One region of the Streptomyces sp. 8N114 genome, then DNA from elsewhere that is predicted to be linked to it. Evidence: riboswitches for the same ligand, from Rfam matches in the RefSeq annotation. Region 1 holds a riboswitch; each other region holds the start of a gene.

Region 1 (7,291 bases):
CGGGCGTAGGCGGGGGTCTGGGTGTTGCCGACCTCGATCACGTCCGGCGGGTCGGACTCGGAGAGGGCGGTGGTGATCTTCTGCTGGATGCCGTTCCACTGCTGGACTTCGAGCTTGAGCTTGGCCCCGGTCTTCTTCTCGAAGGCCGCCTTGACGTCCTTGGTCCACTTCTTGGGCGTGGAGCCGTCCATCGCCCAGAGGGTCAGGGTCTGGCCCTTGAAGCTGTCGGGCCCGTCCTTGTTGTCGCCGTCGGACCCACAGGCCGCGACGTTCACCACCAGCACCGCGACACCTGCCGCGGCTATGAGCCCTCTTTGTCTGCGTACCACAGCATTCTCCCCTGCACACTGGAACGCTCGTCCGCCCAGCAAACCCGGGGTGGATTCCCGGAGTTTCCCGACGTATCCCGGATTTGGTTTAGACCAATAAGATCCATGCGCAGCTTGGCCTAGACCTTTAGGGGTGTCAACGGTGTATAAAGCTCGCTGTCGGTTCCGTTATCGGAACGACATCTGAGCTGGGACGCCCGCCCACGCCGGGGCCGTGCCACGATGTGAGCCGCTACATACACGGAGGAAGCCGGTGACGGCAGCACGACATGGGTTGGGAAGGCGGGCCATGAGCACGGACGGGGGCGGCGCGGTCGCGCCGGCCGCGGCGGACACCGAAGCCGCCGGCGGCAACGGATCGGCGGCCCGCACCGCACGCGTGCCCAAGTACTACCGGCTGAAGCGGCACTTGCTGGAGATGACCGAGACCCTGCCGCCCGGCACCCCCGTACCGCCCGAGCGGACGCTGGCCAGCGAGTTCGACACCTCGCGCACCACCGTGCGGCAGGCCCTCCAGGAACTCGTCGTCGAGGGACGGCTGGAGCGCATCCAGGGCAAGGGCACCTTCGTCGCCAAGCCCAAGGTCTCCCAGGCGCTGCAACTGACCTCCTACACGGAGGACATGCGGGCACAGGGCCTCGAACCCACCTCCCAGCTGCTGGACATCGGCTACGTCACCGCCGACGACCGGCTCGCCGCACTGCTGGACATCCCCACCGGCGGACGCGTCCTGCGCATCGAACGGCTGCGGCTGGCCAGCGGTGAGCCGATGGCGATCGAGACCACCCACCTGTCCCAAAAACGGTTCCCCGCGCTGCGCCGCAGCCTGGTCAAATACGCCTCCCTCTACACCGCGCTCGCCGAGGTGTACGACATCCATCTCGCCGAGGCCGAAGAGACGATCGAGACCTCGCTGGCCACCCCGCGCGAGGCCGGGCTGCTCGGCACCGATGTCGGACTGCCGATGCTGATGCTCTCCCGGCACTCCCGTGACACCGCCGGGGAGCCGGTGGAGTGGGTGCGCTCGGTCTACCGCGGCGACCGCTACAAATTCGTGGCCACCCTCCAGCGCCCGGCGGACTGACGGCGCCGGCTGCCCCGGAGGGCGCCCGCCGCGGCAGCCGGCCGAGGGTGGAGCCGCAGATCACGGTTTGCCCACGCCCGTCTCTCGGATCGGGGTTCATCGGTCCTCGGGTATGGCGCTGATCAGGCGGTTGTTCTACCGTCGGCCTGCCGTCGTGGTATTGCCCGCCGCCCGGAACGGTCGGCGGGTGAGGTCGAGGAGGAACGCGTGCGCAGCACTGCACAGCCGGCAAGAAAGCTCAGCCCACGGTCCATAGCCGTCTGGACCGCTGTCGCGCTGATCGGCGCCGCGGGCTGGACCATGCTGGCGCTCGCCCGCGGCGAGGAGATCTCGGCCGCCTGGATGGTGGCGGCCGCCCTCGGCTCGTACGCCATCGGCTACCGCTTCTACTCGCGCTTCATCGCCACGCGGGTGCTCCGCGTCGACAAGACGCGGGCCACACCTGCCGAGCGGCTCAACAACGGCATCGACTTCCACCCCACCGACCGGCGCGTACTGCTCGGCCACCACTTCGCGGCCATCGCGGGTGCCGGACCGCTGGTCGGCCCGGTGCTGGCGGCCCAGATGGGGTATCTGCCGGGCACCATCTGGATCATCGTCGGCGTGATCTTCGCGGGCGCCGTGCAGGACATGGTGACGCTGTTCTTCTCCATGCGGCGGGACGGCAAATCGCTGGGGCAGATGGCGCGTGAGGAGATCGGCCCGATCGGCGGGGCCGCCGCGCTGCTCGCGGTACTCGCCATCATGATCATCCTGCTCGCCGTGCTGGCGCTCGTCGTCGTCAACGCGCTGGCCGAGTCGCCCTGGGGCACCTTCTCGATCGGCATGACGATCCCGATCGCCCTGTTCATGGGCTTCTACCTGCGGGTGCTGCGGCCCGGGCGGGTCACCGAGGTCTCCCTCATCGGCATCGCGCTGCTGCTGTTCGCGCTGGTCGCCGGGCGGTGGGTCGCCGAGTCGTCCTGGGCCGACACCTTCACCCTGGAGCCCAGCACGCTGGTCATCTGGATCCTGGTCTACAGCTTCGTGGCCTCCATCCTCCCGGTGTGGATGCTGCTGGCGCCCCGCGACTACCTGTCGACGTTCATGAAGATCGGCACCATCGGGCTGCTGGCCGTCGGTGTCGTGGTGACGCTGCCGACGATGAAGATGGACGGCATCACCGACTTCGCGGGCGGCGGCGACGGGCCGGTCTTCGCGGGCTCACTCTTCCCGTTCGTCTTCATCACCATCGCCTGCGGCGCCCTGTCCGGCTTCCACGCGCTGATCTCCTCGGGCACCACGCCGAAGATGATCCAGAAGGAGACCCAGATCCGGATGATCGGCTACGGCTCCATGCTGATGGAGTCGTTCGTCGCCATCATGGCGATGGTCGCGGCCAGCATCATCGACCCGGGGCTCTTCTTCGCGATGAACGCACCCGCCGGGGTCATCGGCGACAACGTGCAGGCCGCCTCGGAGGCCGTACGGCACTTCGGCTACAGCATCTCCCCGGATCAGCTGGCGGCAGCTGCCAAGGCCGTCGAGGAGCAGTCGCTGCTCTCCCGTACGGGCGGCGCGCCCACCCTGGCCATCGGCGTCTCCAACATCTTCTCGGAGGTCATCGGCGGCGCCGGGATGAAGGCGTTCTGGTACCACTTCGCCATCATGTTCGAGGCGCTGTTCATCCTGACGGCACTGGACGCCGGTACCCGCGTGGGCCGCTTCATGCTCCAGGACATGCTCGGCAACGTCTACAAGCCCTTCCGCCGGGTGAGCTGGTGGCCCGGACTGCTGTTCTCCAGCGCCGCCATCGTCGCGTTGTGGGGCTACTTCCTGTGGGTCGGCGTCCACGAGCCGCTGGGCGGGATCAACCAGCTCTTCCCGCTCTTCGGCATCGCCAACCAGCTGCTGGCCGCCGTCGCCCTCGCCGTCTGTACGACACTGCTGGTCAAGTCCGGGCGGCTGAAGTGGGCCTGGGTCACGGCCGTACCGCTGGTCTGGGACGCGGTGGTCACGCTGACGGCGAGCTGGCAGAAGGTCTTCTCCAGCGACCCCAGGGTCGGCTTCTTCCAGCAGCGCGCCAATTACCAGGACGCCATCGACCAGGGCAAGGTCATCGCCCCCGCCAAGAGCATGGACGACATGCACACCATCGTCACCAACTCGACGGTGGACGGCGTCCTTTCGGCGCTCTTCGCCATCCTCGTCATCGTCGTCCTCGCGGACGCCGCCCGCACCTGCGTACGCGCCGTACGCAACCCCGAGGGCACCCGCATGCACGAGGCGCCCTACGAGAAGTCGAAGCTGGTCGAGCCCGCCGGGCTGATCGCCACGAAGGAGGAGAAGGCCGAGAAGGCCGAGCACGAGGCCGCACTTGTCGCCGCCGGGCAGCAGAGCAGCGAAGCGGGAGGCGAATCGCGGTGAGTTCGGTGAGTACGGCGAAACCGGCCAACCCGGTGGTACGGGCCGGGCGCTGGCTGCGCTGGTACGTGCGCGAGTTCACCGACGAGAGCGCGTACGAGCGGTACGTGGCGCACGTACGGCAGCACCAGGGCCCGGACGCGGAGATCCCCAGCCGGCGGGAGTTCGAACGCCGCCGCACGGACGCCCGTGAGAGCGACCCCCGCGAAGGCTTCCGCTGCTGCTGAGTGCGCTGCCCGTGCCTTGCCGCCGCGAGCCTTGTCAGTGGCCAGGCGCATCATGACGGTTATGGACATCACCGTGAGAACCGCCAGGCCCGACGAGTTCGCGGAGGCCGGCGAATTGGTGGCCCGCGCGTATCTTGACGGCGGGCTGCTGGAGTTCGGCGACTCCGATCCGTATCTGAAGACCCTCCGCGACGCGGCAGGCCGCGCGGCTCACGCGGAGCTGCTCGTCGCCGAGGACCACCAGGGCGTACTGCTGGGCACCGTCACCTTCGTCGGCGAGGGAGGCCCCTACGCCGAGCTGGCGCGCGAGGGGGAGGGCGAGTTCCGGATGCTCGGCGTACGGGAGTCGGCACGGGGGCGCGGGGTCGGCGAGGCGCTGGTGAGGGCGTGCATGACGAGGGCACAGGCCCTTGGTCTGACGGGGCTGGTGCTGTCCACCCTGCATTCCATGCAGCCGGCCCACCGGCTCTACGAGCGGCTCGGGTTCGTCCGCACACCCGACCGCGACTGGAGCCCGTTGGAGGGCTTGGTGCTGTGGGCGTACGCCCTGCGGCTGTAGCCGTGCCGCGGCTCCACCCAACTGAGGGGACGACACAAGATGTGGGGGTTCCAATTCCGCGGGGCACAACATGTATGCTCGCACACGGCCGTCGCCCCCAACGCAGGGGAATCCGGTGGGAGTCCGGAACTGTCCCGCAACGGTGAGGGGGCATGCGTAAGCGTGCCCGCGAGTCCGAGTACCTGCCGGCGGCGGCATCGACGAACGTCCGGGTCTCGTGGGTTGGACCGGCGGGCGGAGTGCGCCATGCCCTGAAGAGGCGCGGCATGCGCACCCTCGCTCCGTGCTGCCCACGGACAGTCAGCAGCGAGGGAGAGCACCGCGTGACCGTCACCACCGCCCCCACCCTTCCGGCACCCGCCCCCACCGGGCCCGCCACCGGCTCCACCTCCCCGGGGCACGACACCCGCGAAGACCCACCGGCAACCGCGCTCCGCGAAACCCTCGACGCGCTCACGACGGATCTCCCGGACGCGGACCCGGCACCGGTGCTGGCGGCGGCACTCCGCGGTCGGCAACCGGGCGCGGACGGCGCCGAGTTGCGCGCCCTAGCCATCGAGTCCGCGGCGGGTCTGATCAGCGAGGAGCCGTCCTACTCCCGGCTGGCGGCACGGCTGCTCACCCGCGCGATCCGGGACGAGGCGGCGGCGGAGGGCGTCACTTCGTTCTCCGCGTCGGTGGCGCTGGGCTACGCCCAGGGGCTGATCGCGGACCGCACCCACGCGTTCGTACGCGAGCACGCCGACCGGCTGGAAGCCCTGGTGGAGGAAGCCGTCACCGGCGGCGCCGACGACCGGTTCGAGTACTTCGGGCTGCGTACCGTCCACTCCCGCTACCTGCTGCGGCACCCGACCACCCGGCGCCCCGTCGAGACGCCGCAGCACTTCCTGCTCCGCGTCGCCTGCGGGCTGGCAGCGGACCAGTCGTCCGACGCGCTCGAAGAGGTGGCCGCGTTCTACCGGCTCACCAGCTCCCTCGCCTACCTCCCTTCCTCCCCCACCCTGTTCAACTCCGGCACACGCCACCCGCAGATGTCGTCCTGCTATCTGCTGGATTCGCCGAGGGACGAGCTGGACTCGATCTACGAGCGGTACCAGCAGATCGCACGGCTCTCCAAGCACGCGGGCGGCATCGGTCTCTCGTACTCCCGGATCCGCTCCCGTGGGGCGCTGATCCGGGGGACGAACGGCCACTCGAACGGCATCGTGCCGTTCCTGCGGACGCTGGACGCATCCGTCGCGGCGGTCAACCAGGGCGGCCGGCGCAAGGGTGCGGCCTGCGTCTACCTGGAGACGTGGCACGCGGACATCGAGGAGTTCCTGGAGCTGCGCGACAACACGGGCGAGGACGCACGCCGTACGCACAACCTCAACCTGGCGCACTGGGTGCCCGACGAGTTCATGCGCCGCGTCGAGGCGGACGGGCAGTGGTCGCTCTTCTCCCCGTCCGAGGTACCGGAGCTGGTCGACCTGTGGGGCGAGGAGTTCGACGCCGCGTACCGCCGCGCCGAGACCGAGGGACGCGCCGTCAAGCAGCTGCCCGCACGGCAGTTGTACGGCGCGATGATGCGCACCCTCGCGCAGACCGGCAACGGCTGGATGACGTTCAAGGACACCTCCAACCGCACGTCGAACCAGACCGCCGACCCCGGCCGCATCGTGCACTCCTCGAACCTGTGCACGGAGATCCTGGAGGTCACGGACGACGGCGAGACCGCTGTCTGCAATCTGGGCTCCGTCAATCTGGCCGCGCACCTCGGAGCGGACGGACAGCTGGACTGGGAGCGGCTGGACGCCACCGTCCGTACGGCGGTGACGTTCCTGGACCGTGTGGTGGACATCAACTACTACCCGACCGAGCAGGCCGCGGCCTCCAACTCCCGCTGGCGGCCGGTGGGCCTGGGGGTGATGGGCCTGCAGGACGTCTTCTTCCGGCTCGGGCTGCCCTTCGGCTCGGATGCGGCGCGCGAGCTGTCCGCCAGGATCGCCGAGCGCATCATGCTCGCCGCGTACGAGACCTCCGCGGAGCTGGCCCAGCGGCACAGCCCGCTGCCGGCCTGGGAGTCGACCCGCACCGCACGCGGCGTACTGCACCCGGACCACTATCCGCAGGCGGTCGCATCTCACGCCTGGCCGCAGCGTTGGGAAGCCCTGCGGCTGCGGATCGCCCGGACCGGAATGCGTAACTCCCTCCTGCTGGCAATCGCTCCGACGGCGACCATCGCCTCCATCGCGGGCGTCTACGAGTGCATCGAGCCGCAGGTCTCCAACCTCTTCAAGCGCGAGACCCTCAGTGGCGAGTTCCTCCAGGTGAACACCTATCTGGTCGCGGAGTTGAAGCGGCTGGGCCTGTGGGACGCGCGCGCCCGCGAGGCGCTGCGCCAGGCCAATGGCTCCGTGCAGGAACTCGAGTGGGTGCCCGCACACGTACGGGAGCTGTACCGCACGGCCTGGGAGATCCCGCAGCGCGCCCTGATCGACATGGCCGCTGCCCGCACCCCGTATCTGGACCAGAGCCAGTCGCTCAACCTGTTCCTGTCCTCCCCCACCATCGGGAAGCTCAGCTCGATGTACGCGTACGCCTGGAAGCGCGGCATCAAGACCACGTACTACCTGCGGTCGCGCCCCGCGACCCGTATCGCCCAGGCGGCGAAGACCGCCACCGTCCCCCAGCAGGCGGCCGACGAAGC
Region 2 (7,291 bases), on a different contig from region 1:
CTGTGGGCCTCGGCATTCGTCTCCATACGCAGCGCGGGCGCGCACTACGCCCCGGGCGCCCTGGCACTGGGACGGCTCGGGGCCGGTGCCCTGGTGCTGTGTGCGGTGCTGCTCATCCGGCGCGAAGGGCTCCCGCCCAAGGCCGCCTGGCCCGGCATCGCCGCCTCGGGAGTCCTGTGGTTCGGCGGCTACATGGTCGCGCTCAACTGGGGTGAACGCCTCGTGGACGCGGGCACGGCCGCGATGGTCGTCAACATCGGCCCCATCCTGATGGCGGTGCTGGGCGGCTGGCTGCTCAAGGAGGGCTTCCCCAGCCGGCTGCTGGCCGGGATGGCGGTCTCCTTCGCGGGCGCCGTCGTGGTCGGCCTGTCCGTCTCCGAGGGCGACGGCTCCTCGCCGCTGGGGGTGGCGCTGTGCGTACTGGCAGCCGTCACCTACGCCCTGGGGGTCGTCTGCCAGAAACCCGCGCTGCGGCACGCCTCCCCGCTCCAGGTCACCACCTTCGGCTGCCTGATCGGCTTCGTCGCCTGCCTGCCGTTCAGCGGTCAGCTGGTCTCGCAGGTGGCGGACGCGCCGCTGTCGGCCACGCTCAACACCGTCTATCTGGGCGTGTTCCCCACCGCGCTGGCCTTCTCCACCTGGGCCTACGCCCTCTCCCGCACCACCGCGGGCCGGATGGGCTCCACCACGTACGTGGTGCCCTTCCTCGTCGTCCTGATGTCCTGGCTCTTCCTGGACGAGGTGCCCGGCCAGCTGGCCCTGGCGGGCGGTCTGCTGTGCCTGGCGGGGGTGGCGGTCTCCCGCTCGCGCAGCCGCAAACCACGACCCCCGCAGCCCGTCACCGCGGCCGGTGCCGCTACCGCGACATCAGCCGCGCAGCAGAGTGACCCAGCCGCGCAGCCGACGTCCCCAGACCCGCAGGCCCGTCGAACGGCCACGTAGGCAGGAAGTGGCGGCGCAGATCCGCCTCCGTGTAGCGGCGGCAGCCGCGGTGCCACACCAGGATGCCCGCCATCCAGTTCTCCAGCTCCCTCACATAGCCGTCCAGCGCCGCCCGCCCCGCCTCGTCGAGCCCGAAGTCGTCGTAGAGCACGGGAAACTCGTGCGCGGCGACATGCTGGAACTGCCGCATCCTCGACTTCATCAGGTCGTCGACGATGCGCAGCGCCGTCCGATAGTCGCAGTCGAAGAAGGCGCGGACGACCAGCAGCCCGTTGTGCAGCTCGCCCTCGAACTCGATCTCCTTCTGGTACGAGAAGACGTCGTTGAGCAGGCAGGCGTAGTCGGCAGCCGCGTTCTCCAGCGACTTCATCGGGCCGCTGCGGTAGATCTCCTCCGGGATGGTGTCGGGCTGGGAGAGCCGGCACAGACTCATGGTCAGGTCCGAGCCGAAGGTCCGCCGCCGCATCTCCACGTAGTCGACGGGGTCGGGGATGCGGTTCTGCGCCTGGTTGTCGAGCTCCCACAGCCAGCTCTCGGCCATGGTCTCGACGGCGGTACGGAACCGGCGGCGCTTCCCGGGGCTCATCGGGCCCGCCGTCCTGACCCACAGATCGGCCAGTGAACGCTCGAACGGGCCGGCCGGAGGCGGGGGCGGCTCGCCGTCGACGGGCATGAAGAGGGACAGCCGCTCGGTGCACACCTTGGCGCCCGCCAGATCGCGGGTGCGTCCGAAGCGGACCGGATAGTAGTCGTCGCCCCAGGTGCCCCAGGCCAGCCAGGCGGAGGCCAGATCGAGCTCGCCGGCCGTCGCGTCCGGGTGCAGTCCGGCGGCGCACAGCGGCAGGTCGTAGTCCCGCATCAGCTCCTCGTCCCACACCCGGCCGCCGGGCACGTCCGGCTGCGGCTCCAGCAGCCCCATCCCGCGGGCCCAGCTGACGACGCGCTCCCGGGCGCCGCCCAGGTGCGGGCTGAGCCGGTGCTCGAACGGCATCTCGAAGTCGGGCAGCACGGAGGGCCCGGTGCGCTCGTGCGGTACGTGGGTGAAGAAGCGGGCGCGCCGCATCTGCGCGCGTGTGTGCGGGCGCAGCACGTCGGCTGCCGAGGTGCCGAGACCGGCCGGGACGACGGGCAGCCGCGCCGGGGCGGCGCTGCCCGCTCCGCCGCCGTTCATATAGCGGCTGGAGCGCATGTGCCACTCGTGGCCACCGGACTGCCAGTCCTGAAGTCCCTTGGTGTAGGCGGCGATGTCGGCACACGCGGCCGGGTCCAGGCCCTTGTCGGCGCAGAGCGCGGGCACTTCGGTCAGCGCGGTGTGCTCGAACTGCTGGAGGCGGGAGGTGAGCAGGTCGTTGACGGCGTCGGCGGCCTCCTGGGTGCCGCACTCCAGGAACGTCTCCAGGACGAGTACGCCGTTGGACAGCTCGCCCTCGTCCTGCGTCTCACGCTCGTACGAGAACAGGTCGTTGCGCAGATGGACGGCGTCGGAGAAGGTGTCGCGCAGTACGCACAGCGGGCGAGAGGCGGCAACGGCGGCGGGTACCTCGGCGTGCGCCGCGAACTCCACCAGTCCGGCCGACCACGGCGCGCCGCCGACCTTGCGCCGCATCTCGATGTACTCGACCGGGTTCGGCACCCGCCCGATATTGATGTTGGAGAGCTCCCACAGCGACTCGTTGAGCAGGTTCTCGGTGCTGACGGCGAACCGCGCACGCCAGTCGGCCGACATCGACGGCACCGTCCTGGCCCACAGATCGGCCAGGCCCGCCTCGACGGGGTTGGTGGGTTCGGGCACCGTGGCCGCGGGGTCGTCCTCCAGCGGCATGAACAGCGGCAGCCGATCCAGATACGCCTTGCCGCCCGCCCGGTCCTGAGTGCGCTTGAACTCCTCCAGGAAGTGGTCGTCGAAGAAGAAGACCCACACGTACCAGTCGGTGACCAGCGCCAGATCGTCCGCGTCGGCGTCGGGGTGGGTGTAGGCGCACAGCAGTGCATAGTCGTGCGCGTCCAGGTCGGCGGTGTCCCAGATCCCCGAGCCCTCCAGCATCCCCATCTCCCGTGCCCACTCCCGCGAATGGGTCCGGGCCTGGTCGACGTGCGGGTTGAGCCGGGCCGGGTAGGGCACGTAGAAGTCGGGCAGTTCGAAGGGTTGCGACAACGTCACTGTCCCCCAACTCGTCGGATCGGTAGCTGACTTGGCCTACCCGGATCCAAGCCGACGAACATCCAAATTCACTCGGACGTGGGACCCCCGTCCCTCGGGCCTGTTACGAAGTCGTCGAACAAAATGCGTGGCCCGACTGCGGATCAGGCTGCTAACTTCGCGTTCGTGGCGAAGCTGAATCAGATCATCGCAGTCGAGAAAGGCGTCAAGTCCAAGGTCGTCCAGGACCTGGCGCAGGCACAGCACGGGCTGGCGAAGTCCCAGATGCTGGCCGGTATCTCGCGTACGTACCAGCCCAAGGACGAAGAGGGCGAGCAGCTTCCGCCGGAGTCGACGCGGGTCCAGGTCAAGGCCGAGGATGTGCTGAAGGAAACGGCGAAGATCCTGACCCGCCTGTTCGATGTGACGGCGACGAAGGACTGGGCGAACCTCACGGCTCGTGCGGACGTCGTCGTCGACGGGCGCACCGTCCTGTCCGAAGTTCCCGTCTCCTACCTGCTGTTCCTGGAGAAGCAACTGGGCGAGCTCGGCACCTTCCTGCGGAAGCTGCCGGTGCTGGACGGCGCGGAGGCGTGGGAGAAGGACCCCTCCACGGACTGGTGGAAGACCGAGCAGGTCCGTACGGTGCGCACCAAGAAGGTGCCGCGCAACCATGTGAAGGCGGAGGCCACGGAGAAGCACCCGGCCCAGGTCGAGGTGTACTACGAGGACATCCCCGTCGGCTACTGGACCACGGTCAAGTACTCCGGCGCCCTGCCCGCACGACGGGTCAACGAGCTGCTGGAGCGGCTGGACAAGCTGGCCGCCGCGGTGAAGTTCGCCCGCGAGGAGGCCAACGGGACCGAGGTCACCGACAAGCGCGTCGGGGACGCCGTCTTCGGCTACCTCTTCGACTGACGCCCAGGAGGCATCTCACCACCACAGACACCCCGGCTCACGTTTCGACGACGTGGCGGCCGGGGTCCCCCGGGGCCAGGGCTTCAGCGCCCTTCGGTCACCGGGTGCGCCAGGAGCGCAAAGCTGAAGCTGAAGCTGATGTGTGACCCCCCGGGTCGCCCTGTCCTGAACACAGGGTGCCCGTCAGTCTCAACCTCTCGCTCCAAGCTCAGTATCGCCGCTCATCGTCCGGCAACCGGGGCGGTGACGACCTTGAGACGCTGGTTCGAACCCAGCCGGCGCATCCACGCTGCGCCGTGGTGGAGTGGCTCCACGCAAGGGCATCGCCGAACGATCCGCCCATAAACAGGCCGGTGCGTGTGAACGAGCGGCACCCAGGACCCCGGGGCCGGGTAAAGCCCCGGGGTCCCTTTTGTCGTTTCTCCGGTTCCTGCGGGCTGCCGCCCGCGTGGTACGTTTCAGCCGCCAGTCAAACCCTTGAACGGGTCAGGGAATCCGGTGCGAATCCGGAGCTGACGCGCAGCGGTGTGGGACTGGGGCGTGCACGAGGCCACTGGGGACGTACGTCCCTGGGAAGGCGCACGCTCCCACAGTCCCGAGCCCGAAGACCTGCTGGCACCCGCGCTCGGACTGCCCCGGGCGCGGTGGCACGCCGGGCCCCGCGACTGGGCCTCTGACGGAGAAGGAACACCTGGCCATGCGCCGACCGCGCCGTATCCGCGTACTCGTGCCGGGCCTCGCCCTCGCACTCGTCCTGGGCACCGCCGGCTGCGGCGGGGGCTCCCCGACGGAAGCTTCCGGCAAGGGCGCGGCCCCCGGTTACCCCCGGACGCTGCACAACTGCGGGCAGGACGTCACCCTCCAGCGGCCCCCGCGGCGGGCCGTCTCCCTCGACCAGGGCTCGACCGAGATCCTGCTGGCACTCGGGCTGGGCGACAGGATGGCGGGCACCGGCACCTGGACCGACCCTGTCATGAAGGGGCTCGGTGAACAGAACGCGAAGGTCCCGCGGCTGGCCGACGGTTACCCCGCGCTGGAGAAGGTGCTCGAAAAGGACCCGGACCTGGTGACCGCCTCCTTCTCCGCCACCCTCGACAAGGGCGGCGTCGCCCCGCGCGGCAAGTTCGCCGGTCTCGGGGTGCCCACCTACCTCTCCCCCGCCGACTGCGCCAAGAAGTCCGGCTCCAACGGTGACGGAGCGCGCGGCAGCCGGCTGGAGCTGAGCACCGTCTACGGCGAGATCCGCGACCTGGCGAAGGCGTTCGGCGTGCAGAAGCGCGGCGAGCGGCTGGTGGCCGGTCTCAAGGCGCGGGTGGCGAAGGCCACCCGGGGCACCGGCGCGCGCGGCACCTCCGTCATGTACTGGTTCGCCAACTCCGAGTCGCCGTATCTGGCGGGCTGCTGCGGGGCGCCGGGCATCATCACCCGCGCGGTGGGCGCGAAGAACGTCTTCGACGACACCCACGACGAGTGGCCGCAGATCGGCTGGGAGACGGTCGCCGACCGGGACCCCGATGTGATCGTGCTGGGCGATCTGACCCGCAAGAACCAGACCGCGGAGACAGCCAAAGCCAAGATCCGGAAGCTGGAGTCCGACCCGGTCACCCGCCATATGACGGCAGTCCGCCACAAGCGCTACATCCTGCTGCCCGGCGCCGCGATGAATCCCTCGATCCGCACGGTGGAGGGCGTGGAGAAGGTGGCGCGGGGGCTGCGGGATTTGGGGCTAGCGAAGTGAGGGCGGAACAGGCTGGTGGGAGCTCCGAAGCTGCTGCCGACCCGGCACCGGGGGCTGCGCTTGCCCACCCTGCGCCCCTGGCGCAGACTGCCCAAGCTTCGCAGGGGGAGGCGCGCCCCGAAGGGGCGCGGGGAACTGCGCGACCAGCTACACCCCACCCGCAGTCCGCAAGCCTCGGAAAGGGGCACCCCCTCACCGGAGCCCTCCGCACCGGGCGGGGCACCGCCCTCCTGTGCGTGGTCGCCGCACTCGCCCTCGCCGCGTCAGTTGCCCTGGCCATCACCGTCGGCCAGGCCGGGCTCGGCGTAGCCGACGTATGGCGGGTCGTCGCAGAACGACTGGGCGGCCCCGAGGCGGGCCTCTCGCCGCTCCGCGAGGGCATCGTCTGGGAACTACGGCTCCCTCGCGCCCTGCTGGCAGCACTATGCGGCGCGGGTCTCGGGCTGTGCGGCGCCGTGCTCCAGTCGCTGCTGCGCAATCCGCTGGCCGATCCGTTCGTGCTGGGCGTCTCCTCCGGCGCTTCCACGGGGGCGGTCGCCGTGGTGGTGTTGGGCGTGGGCGGCGGCGCCCTGTCGCTGTCGGCGGGCGCCTTCGTGGGAGCGGCGCTCTCGTTCGGGCTGGTGCTGCTGCTGGCGCACACCTCGGGCGGTACGACGGACCGGGTGCTGCTGTCGGGCATCGCCGGAATGCAGCTGTTCTCGGCGCTGACCTCGCTGATCGTCTTCACCTCGGCCGACGCCGAGCAGACCCGCGGGGTGCTGTTCTGGCTGCTGGGCTCGCTGGGCTCGGCCGACTGGGGTGAGGTGGCCCTGGGCGCCGGCGCGTTGGGGCTGGCGCTGGTGGTGTGCCTGGCGCGGGCCGACGCGCTGGACGCCTTCGCCTTCGGGCAGGAGGCCGCCGCCTCGCTGGGCGTACCGGTGCGGCGGGTACGGCTGACGCTGCTGCTGGTCACCGCGCTGCTGACGGCGGTACTGGTCAGCTCGTCGGGCGCGATCGGTTTCGTGGGGCTGGTGCTGCCGCACGCGGCCCGCGCGCTGACCGGGCCCGCGCACCGGCGGCTGCTACCGGTGACGGCGCTGGTGGGCGCGGTCTTCCTGGTGTGGGTCGACACTGTGGCCCGCACCCTGCTGGACCCGCGTGAGCTGCCGGTCGGGGTGGCGACCTCGCTGCTGGGGGTACCGGCCTTCGTGGTGATCCTGCACCGGGGGCGGCGCGGCAGGGCGCACGGCGTAGGCGGAGGTGCGGGGCTGTGAGCCTGAGCGCGCACTCGGTTTCCTGGCGTGCAGGGGGGCGGCTGATCGTCGACGGGGTGAGCCTGGATCCGCAGCCCGGCCAGACGGTGGGACTGCTGGGGCCCAACGGCTCGGGAAAATCCACGCTGTTGCGGCTGCTGGCGGGCATCCGGCCGACCGCCTCCGGAGTGGTCACCCTCGACGGCAGGCCGCTGCGTGAGCTGGGGCGCCGCGCTGTGGCCCGGCGGGTGGCCGTCGTCGAGCAGCATGCGGAGACCGGCGTGGAGCTGACCGTCGGCGATGTCGTACGGCTCGGCCGCA
Region 3 (7,291 bases), on a different contig from region 1:
CCGGTTACGTCGCGGCTGCCGCCGAGGCCGGGATGGTGGGCGCGCTGGCCGACTGGTTCGCGGTCACGGCGCTCTTCCGGCATCCGATGGGGCTGCCGATCCCGCACACTGCGATCATCCCGACCAAGAAGGACCAACTCGGGCAGAGCCTCGGGGACTTCGTCGGGGAGAACTTCCTCTCCGCCGGCGTCGTACGCGACCGGCTGCGTGCCGTCGGCATCAGCAGCAGGCTCGGAGCCTGGCTGGCTCAGCCCGATCACGCCGACCGGGTGACGGCCGAGCTGTCCACCGCGCTGCGCGGCGCGCTCACCGTGCTGCGGGACTCGGACGTCCAGGCCGTCGTCAGCGAGGCGATCACCCGCCGGGCCACCGCCAAGGAGGTGGCGCCGGGGCTCGGCACGCTGCTGGAGAAGATCGTCACGGACGGCGGCCACCGCCGGGTCGTCGACCTGGTGTGCACCCGGGCCGCCGAGTGGCTGCGTGAGCACGGCGACTCGGTCATGGGTGCGGTCGCGGGGGGTGCGCCGGGCTGGACGCCGAAGTTCGTGGACCGGAAGGTCGGCGAGCGGGTCTACCGCGAACTGCTGCGCTTCGTCACCGAGATGCGGGACATGCCCGACCACCCCGCGCGGGGCGCCGTCGACCGTTTCCTGACCGACTTCGCCGCCGACCTCCAGTCCGACCCGGACACCCGCGCCCGGGTGGAGCGGCTGAAGAACGAGACGCTGGCCCGCGACGAGGTGCAGGACCTGATCGCCTCGGTGTGGGGTGCCGTACGGGACATGCTGGTGGCCGCCGCCGAGGACGAGCGCAGCGAACTGCGGATCCGGGCCCGGGCCGCGCTGCTGTCGCTGGGCGGCCGGCTGGCGGCCGACGGGCGGTTGCGGTCCAAGGTGGACGGCTGGATCGAGGGCGCCGCGGTGTATCTGGTGACCACCTACCGGGAGGAGATCACCTCGCTGATCTCGGAGACGGTCGCCGGCTGGGACGCCGGGCACACCTCGAAGAAGATCGAGGCTCATATCGGCCGGGACCTCCAGTTCATCCGGATCAACGGCACGGTGGTCGGCTCGCTGGCCGGGCTGGCGATCTACACGGTGGCCCGGCTGTTCGGAGTGTGAGTCCCACCGCGGTTCCGTGGCACGAAAGCTACGGTCCAGTACGTGAACGCTCTCTTGTGGTTCTGAACGCCCTCTTGGAGGATCAGCTGATTCGCCTGGGAGGGAGAGTCACGTGAAACTGCTCCGCGTCGGACCCGCGGGAGCCGAGCGCCCCGCGCTGCTGGACGAGGACGGAACCCTGCGCGATCTGTCGGGGATCGTCCCGGACATCGACCCTGACCTGCTCGCCGATAGCACCGCGCTCGGCCGGGTACGGGAGGCGGCCGCCGCCGCGAGGCTGCCGGAGATGGCGGCGGACGGCGAGCCCGAGGGGCTGCGGACCGGGCCGCCACTGGCCCGGATCGGCAAGATCGTGTGCATCGGGCTGAACTTCCACGATCACGCCCGGGAGACCGGGGCCGCGGTGCCCGAGGAGCCCATCGTCTTCATGAAGGCGCCCGACACCGTCGTCGGCCCCAACGACACGGTGCTGATCCCGCGTGGCAGCCAGAAGACCGACTGGGAGGTCGAACTGGCCGTCGTCATCGGCCGCACCGCCCGCTATCTGGACTCCCCCGAAGAGGCGCTGGCCCATGTCGCCGGGTACACGGTCGCCAACGACGTCTCCGAGCGGGCCTTCCAGATCGAGCGCGGCGGCCAGTGGGACAAGGGCAAGAACTGCGAGACCTTCAACCCGCTGGGCCCCTGGCTGGTGACGGCCGACGAGGTGCCCGACCCGCAGGCGCTCGCCCTGCGGCTGTGGGTCAACGGCGAGTTGCGGCAGGACGGCACCACCGCCGATCAGATCTTCCCCGTCGCCGAAGTGGTGTGCTACCTCAGCCACTTCATGACGCTGTATCCGGGGGACGTGGTGTCCACCGGCACCCCCGCCGGCGTCGCCATGGGCATGCCCGAGCCCAAGCCGTATCTGCGTGACGGCGACGTCGTGGAGCTCGAAATCGCGGGGCTCGGCCGCCAACGCCAACTCATGAAGTCCGCCTGACGCTTTGCCTGCGCCTCCGCCCCCCGCTGCGCGGGCTGCCCTGTGCTGTTGTTTCGCGGGGGCTGCGCGGGTTGCGCGTGCTGCGCCTTGCTGTGCTGCGCGGGCTGCGCCTGGCTGCGCTTGCCAGCCCTGCGCCTTCGCGCAGACCTCCCAAGCACAGCACAGCCGCAGGTGTCACAGCGCAGGAGGGCGATGCCCAAGCACAGCGCAGCGTTACGCGCCCCGCGCGAACGAGCGGGCCGCCTCCAACACCTGGAGGCTGGCCGCCGCTTCGTGGGCGGTGACCGGCGGGGGCGTGCCGTCGCGCAGCGCGGCGGCGACCGCGTCGTAGAACGCGGGGTAGTCACCGTCCAGCGTGGGCACCGTACGGAGCTCGTCGGGGGCGTCCTCGGCACCGAGGACGCCCCAGGCGTCCTGGGGCTCCATGCCCCAGGGAACCCCCTCGGCGGGGCGCGCACCCGCGCGGAGGGCGTTCTCCTGCGGATCGAGGCCGTACTTCACATAGGCCGCCCTGCTGCCCAGCACCCGGAAACGGGGGCCGAGCCGGGCCGCGGTGGCGCTCATCCACAGATGGGAGCGGACACCGTTCTCGTGGGTGATGGCGATGAAACTGTCGTCGTCGGCCTCGGCCCCCGCACGCCGTACGTCGGACTCCGCATAGACGGAGGCGGCCGGACCGAACAGGGTCAGCGCCTGGTCCACCAGATGGCTGCCCAGGTCGTAGAGGAGTCCGCCCACCTCCTCCGGGTCGCCCGACTCCCGCCAGCCGCCCTTGAGCCGGGGCCGCCAGCGCTCGAACCGCGACTCGAAGCGGAACACCTCGCCCAGCGCGTCCTGGCCCAGCAGTGAGCGCAGGGTGAGGAAGTCGTTGTCCCAGCGGCGGTTCTGGAACGGCGCCAGCAGCAGCCCGCGTGACTCGGCCTTCGCCGCCAGTTCCCGGGCCTCGGCGGCGGTCGCGGCCAGCGGCTTGTCCACCACCACCGGCAGCCCCGCGTCCAGTGCGCGGTGGGCGAGCGGTACATGGGTGCGGTTCGGGGTGGCGACCACTACCAGGTCGAAACTGTCCGCGTCCGCGAACAGTTCGTCCGCCGACGCGACCGTCCGCACCTCACCGCCTGGGCCGCCGGCCTCCCGGGCGCGCTTCTGGCGCTCCGGGTCGGAGGTGACGACGGTGTCCAGGGCGAGCCCCGGTGTGGTGGCGATCAGCGGGGCGTGAAAGACCGATCCGGCCAGGCCGAAGCCGAGCAGCCCGACGCGGAGCGGCGTGACGGTGGAGTCCATGCGGTTCATGCCCCCACCCTTGCAAAGCCCGCGGGTGGGAGCACCCACCCGCCTCCGGTACCGCGCACGGCCACCGGTACCGAGCAGTCATCGGCTGCCTCCGCCGGAGCACTACGCAGCGGTAACGAGTCGGACCGTCGCGTCCGGGCACCCGACGCACTCGACGGCATACGTCCCGGCTGACCAGCACCGGCCGCTGCCGTTACGCTGAGCGCGGCGGCCGGTTCCGTGCCTCGCTCCATGCGGGCACGTCCCCGCCGGCCGGACCACCACGACCTGGCAGGAGTCCATCCGTGGCAGAGCGCAAGCCCATCGAGTCCTGGCTCACCGACATGGACGGTGTGCTGATGCACGAGGGGATCCCCGTCCCCGGCGCCGACTCGTTCATCAAGCGGCTCAAGGAGTCGGGGCGGCCGTTCCTGGTGCTCACCAACAACTCCATGTACACCCCTCGGGACCTGCACGCCCGGCTCTCCCGTATCGGACTGAACGTGCCGACGGAGAACATCTGGACCTCCGCGCTGGCCACCGCGCAGTTCCTGGACGACCAGCGCCCCGGCGGCACCGCCTACGTCATAGGGGAGGCCGGGCTGACGACGGCCCTGCACGACATCGGATACGTCCTCTCGGACGCCGACCCCGACTACGTCGTCCTCGGCGAGACCCGCACCTACAGCTTCGAGGCGCTGACCCGCGCCATCCGCCTCATCAACGACGGCGCCCGCTTCATCGCCACCAACCCTGACGAGACCGGCCCCTCGGCCGAGGGCGCGCTGCCCGCAACCGGCTCGGTCGCCGCCCTCATCACCAAGGCCACAGGGCAGCACCCCTACTTCGTCGGCAAGCCCAACCCGCTGATGATGCGCGCCGGGCTCAACGCGATCGGCGCCCACTCCGAGACCAGCGCCATGATCGGTGATCGGATGGACACCGACGTCCGGGCCGGTATGGAGGCGGGTCTTGAGACCTTTCTGGTGCTGACCGGGCTGACCAGGCCCGACGAGGTCGAGCGCTACCCGTACCGCCCCTCCAGCGTCGTCGACTCGATCGCGGACCTCGTCGACCGGGTCTGAGGGCGAGTGGAGTGCTCGGGCGGGGGCGGCGGCGCGGCTCCCGCCCGAACACTCGGTCCGCTGCCGGCTCGGAAGATGTGACTCAGGAGACCGCCGAAGCGGACGCCGGCTCGGGCTGGCCCTCCCGCTCTGCGGACGGCTGCCGCCGCAGTGCCGGGGCCGCGAACACCGCGCCGAGCACGGCCCACAGGACCAGGTGCCCGCCCAGTGAGAGCACCCGGAAGTCCCACAACAGGGTGGCGGGCACCGGGACCTGGTCCGGGTTGTCCGGCAGCAGGAAGAGCGCCGCCAGGGTGGCGACGACGGCCGCCGCGGCCCCCAACTGGCGCACTGGAAGCCCGTGCCCGGCCTGTCCGAGCCGTTGGTGCACCTGGTGTGCCAGCACCATTCCCAGTACGCCGATGACCAGCGCGGCCACCCACAGGCCCTGCCGTTCGGCGACGGTGCCGCCGTCACCGACACCCGGCGGGTTGGCCGGGTAGCGCAGCGCCGGAAGCAGGGACAGCGCGAGGAACCCCGCACCGGCCAGGCCCATGGCGCGCTGCCAGCCGCGGCCGTCGTTCCGGGCCGCCGAGCGGTGCACCAAGGCGTAGGCCAGGGTGAAGAACACCCCGATCGCGAGCCCCGCCACCACGGCGGTGACCACCAGCCCGAAGTGCTGGGTGCCCCGGCTGAAGAGCTCCTCGGCCTCGGCGGCATGGCTGTGCCCCGAGTGGCCCGCGTGCGTGTGTGCGGCGGCTTCCGCCGCCGAGCGTTTCTCCTCGAGCCGGATGGCCCGGTCCATCACGGGCTCGGCGAGCAGCAGCGAGAACAGTCCCGAGACCAGCCCCGCGACCCCGCCGGCCGCGAGGCCGCGGCCGAGAAGGGGCAGCAGGGGGTAGGGAGTTGGCTGTGCTGATACGGACATGACGAGCGACCCCCGATCGGTCAGTGGCAGGGGGCGCCGAACAGATGACGGCCGTCGTGCGAGAACTCGTGCAGATAGGAGCCGGTGGCGGAGACGAGGTTGCCGTTGTCGACGAAGACGGCGTACAGCGCGATCAGTGCGACGATCGCGGCGGCGGCGACGATGAGCCAGTCGCGGGTCCTGACGGTCGCCGGGTGTGCGGCGGCGCTCTCGGGTGCGACGGTCGTGCCGACGGTGTGCGGGGACATCCGCATGCCTCCTCCTGGGGTTTCCACGCCCCATCGGTGGAGAAGCGACAGGTCAGTTCCTGACTCCCGCAGCCGTCGGGGGCGGCTGCGGACACAGTGGCGGGACCGTCCCGGAGTTGCACCGGGTTCCTGAACTCTGTCGCCTCAATATGGAAGTGTGCCGTCCGGGAGACTCCCAGCCTGCCATGGCACTGTCAATAAGGGCTCCGTCACACCGGGTGCGGAACCCGGCCGCGCGGCGGGGGCCCTGTGACACGATGGGGCGACGTCATGGCCCGTCAGCGGTCCGGCAGACAGCCGGTCGCGGTCCGGTCGGCGGCCGGAGTACACCCGAGGGGGAGTGGATGTACGGCAGCGCCAGAAACGGCGCCCGATGCTCGCGTACGGCGCACACGTTGGGTGCCCGCGCGCGGGCCGTCGCGGGAAGTGCACTGGCGGGGGCCCTGCTGCTGGTCGGCTGCTCGTCGTCGGACGGCGGTTCGGACGACGGCGCCCAGGCGGACCCGACGGTGCGACAGCGCCCCAAGTCCGTCGCCCCGTACTGGGTGAACCCCGAGGGCAGCGCCGCGCGGCAGGCCGGCGCCGCCGCGAAGGACGGCAAGTCCGCGCGGGCCGCGCAGCTGAAGAAGATCGCCCGGCAGCCGGTGGCCGAGTGGATCGACGCCGCGGACCCCCGCGGTCACACCGCCCGGGTCACCAAGGCCGCAGCCGCCGCGGACCGCGGTGCGCTGCTCGTCCTCTACAACGTGCCGCACCGGGACTGCGGGCAGTACAGCAAGGGCGGCGCGAAGGACGGGGCGGCGTACCGCAGTTGGCTGGACGGCGTCGCGGAGGGCATCGGGAAGCGGACGGCCACGGTGATCGTGGAGCCGGACGCCCTGGCCCACACGGTGTCCGGCGACTGCGCCGCGCCGCAGCTGCGCGAGGAGCGCTATGGGCTCCTCCACGACGCCGTCACCCGGCTCAAGCGGCTCCCCAGGACGAAGGTCTATCTGGACGCCGGGAACCCGGACTGGGTCCGCGACCCCGGCGGACTGGTGGAACCGCTCAACCGCGCGGGGATCGGTAAGGCCGACGGGTTCGCGCTGAACGTCTCCAACTTCCAGACCACCGCTTCGAACGTCGCCTACGGCAAGCGGCTGTCCTCGATGGTCGACGACAAGCCGTTCGTCGTCGACACCAGCCGGAACGGCAAGGGGCCGCTGCGCGGCGGCGGGAAGGAGAGCTGGTGCAATCCGCCCGGGCGGGCGCTGGGCGAGGCGCCCACCACCAGGACGGGGCACAAGGCGGTGGACGCCTACCTGTGGATCAAGCGCCCGGGCGAGTCGGACGGCCAGTGCCGAGGTGGCCCCGCGCCGGGCACTTGGTGGCCGTCCTACGCGCTGGAACTGGCCCGCAACGCCAAGGGTTAGGGCACCCGCCTGTTCTGGGCAGGGGCTGCCCCTGGCTGTAGCTTGCAGGCTGCGGGTGAGTTGTGGTTGCTCGCGCAGTTCCCCGCGCCCCTTCGGGGCGCAGCACCCCATGCCGGGTACTACTTCGGGTCGCCCGCGGTCACCGGGGCGTGGGCCGCGCCGGGGTCAACGCTAACCTTCACCCACTGGGCCTTCGACGGGACCCCGTTCCCGTCCACGCCGAAGACCATCCACCACCCGGGCGTCACCAAGGACGGATCGTCCGGG

What was found. Region 1 has a riboswitch for cobalamin ahead of ACTWQF_RS02230 (ribonucleoside-diphosphate reductase subunit alpha). Riboswitches for the same ligand answer to the same signal wherever they lie in the genome.
Region 2: another riboswitch for cobalamin. It lies ahead of ACTWQF_RS13930 (ABC transporter substrate-binding protein); the one in region 1 lies ahead of ACTWQF_RS02230 (ribonucleoside-diphosphate reductase subunit alpha).
Region 3: another riboswitch for cobalamin. It lies ahead of ACTWQF_RS15855 (CbtB domain-containing protein); the one in region 1 lies ahead of ACTWQF_RS02230 (ribonucleoside-diphosphate reductase subunit alpha).

What each region holds. Positions count from the first base shown of each region.
Region 1 is NZ_JBQQBT010000001.1:495,562-502,852, forward strand. Features, by position in the region: gene ACTWQF_RS02205 (extracellular solute-binding protein) at 1-329, opposite strand, end outside; gene ACTWQF_RS02210 (GntR family transcriptional regulator) at 619-1,413, shown strand; gene ACTWQF_RS02215 (carbon starvation CstA family protein) at 1,621-3,819, shown strand; gene ACTWQF_RS02220 (YbdD/YjiX family protein) at 3,825-4,043, shown strand; gene ACTWQF_RS02225 (GNAT family N-acetyltransferase) at 4,105-4,602, shown strand; cobalamin riboswitch at 4,670-4,806, shown strand; gene ACTWQF_RS02230 (ribonucleoside-diphosphate reductase subunit alpha) at 4,869-7,291, shown strand, end outside.
Region 2 is NZ_JBQQBT010000005.1:242,317-249,607, reverse strand. Features, by position in the region: gene ACTWQF_RS13945 (DMT family transporter) at 1-942, shown strand, start outside; gene ACTWQF_RS13940 (terpene synthase family protein) at 857-3,097, opposite strand; gene ACTWQF_RS13935 (DUF7873 family protein) at 3,269-4,000, shown strand; cobalamin riboswitch at 4,450-4,631, shown strand; gene ACTWQF_RS13930 (ABC transporter substrate-binding protein) at 4,698-5,738, shown strand; gene ACTWQF_RS13925 (FecCD family ABC transporter permease) at 5,975-6,991, shown strand; gene ACTWQF_RS13920 (ABC transporter ATP-binding protein) at 6,988-7,291, shown strand, end outside.
Region 3 is NZ_JBQQBT010000006.1:210,427-217,717, reverse strand. Features, by position in the region: gene ACTWQF_RS15880 (DUF445 domain-containing protein) at 1-1,121, shown strand, start outside; gene ACTWQF_RS15875 (fumarylacetoacetate hydrolase family protein) at 1,234-2,103, shown strand; gene ACTWQF_RS15870 (Gfo/Idh/MocA family oxidoreductase) at 2,317-3,393, opposite strand; gene ACTWQF_RS15865 (HAD-IIA family hydrolase) at 3,678-4,457, shown strand; gene ACTWQF_RS15860 (CbtA family protein) at 4,540-5,364, opposite strand; gene ACTWQF_RS15855 (CbtB domain-containing protein) at 5,385-5,618, opposite strand; cobalamin riboswitch at 5,646-5,767, opposite strand; gene ACTWQF_RS15850 (glycoside hydrolase family 6 protein) at 5,957-7,024, shown strand; gene ACTWQF_RS15845 (galactose oxidase-like domain-containing protein) at 7,144-7,291, opposite strand, start outside.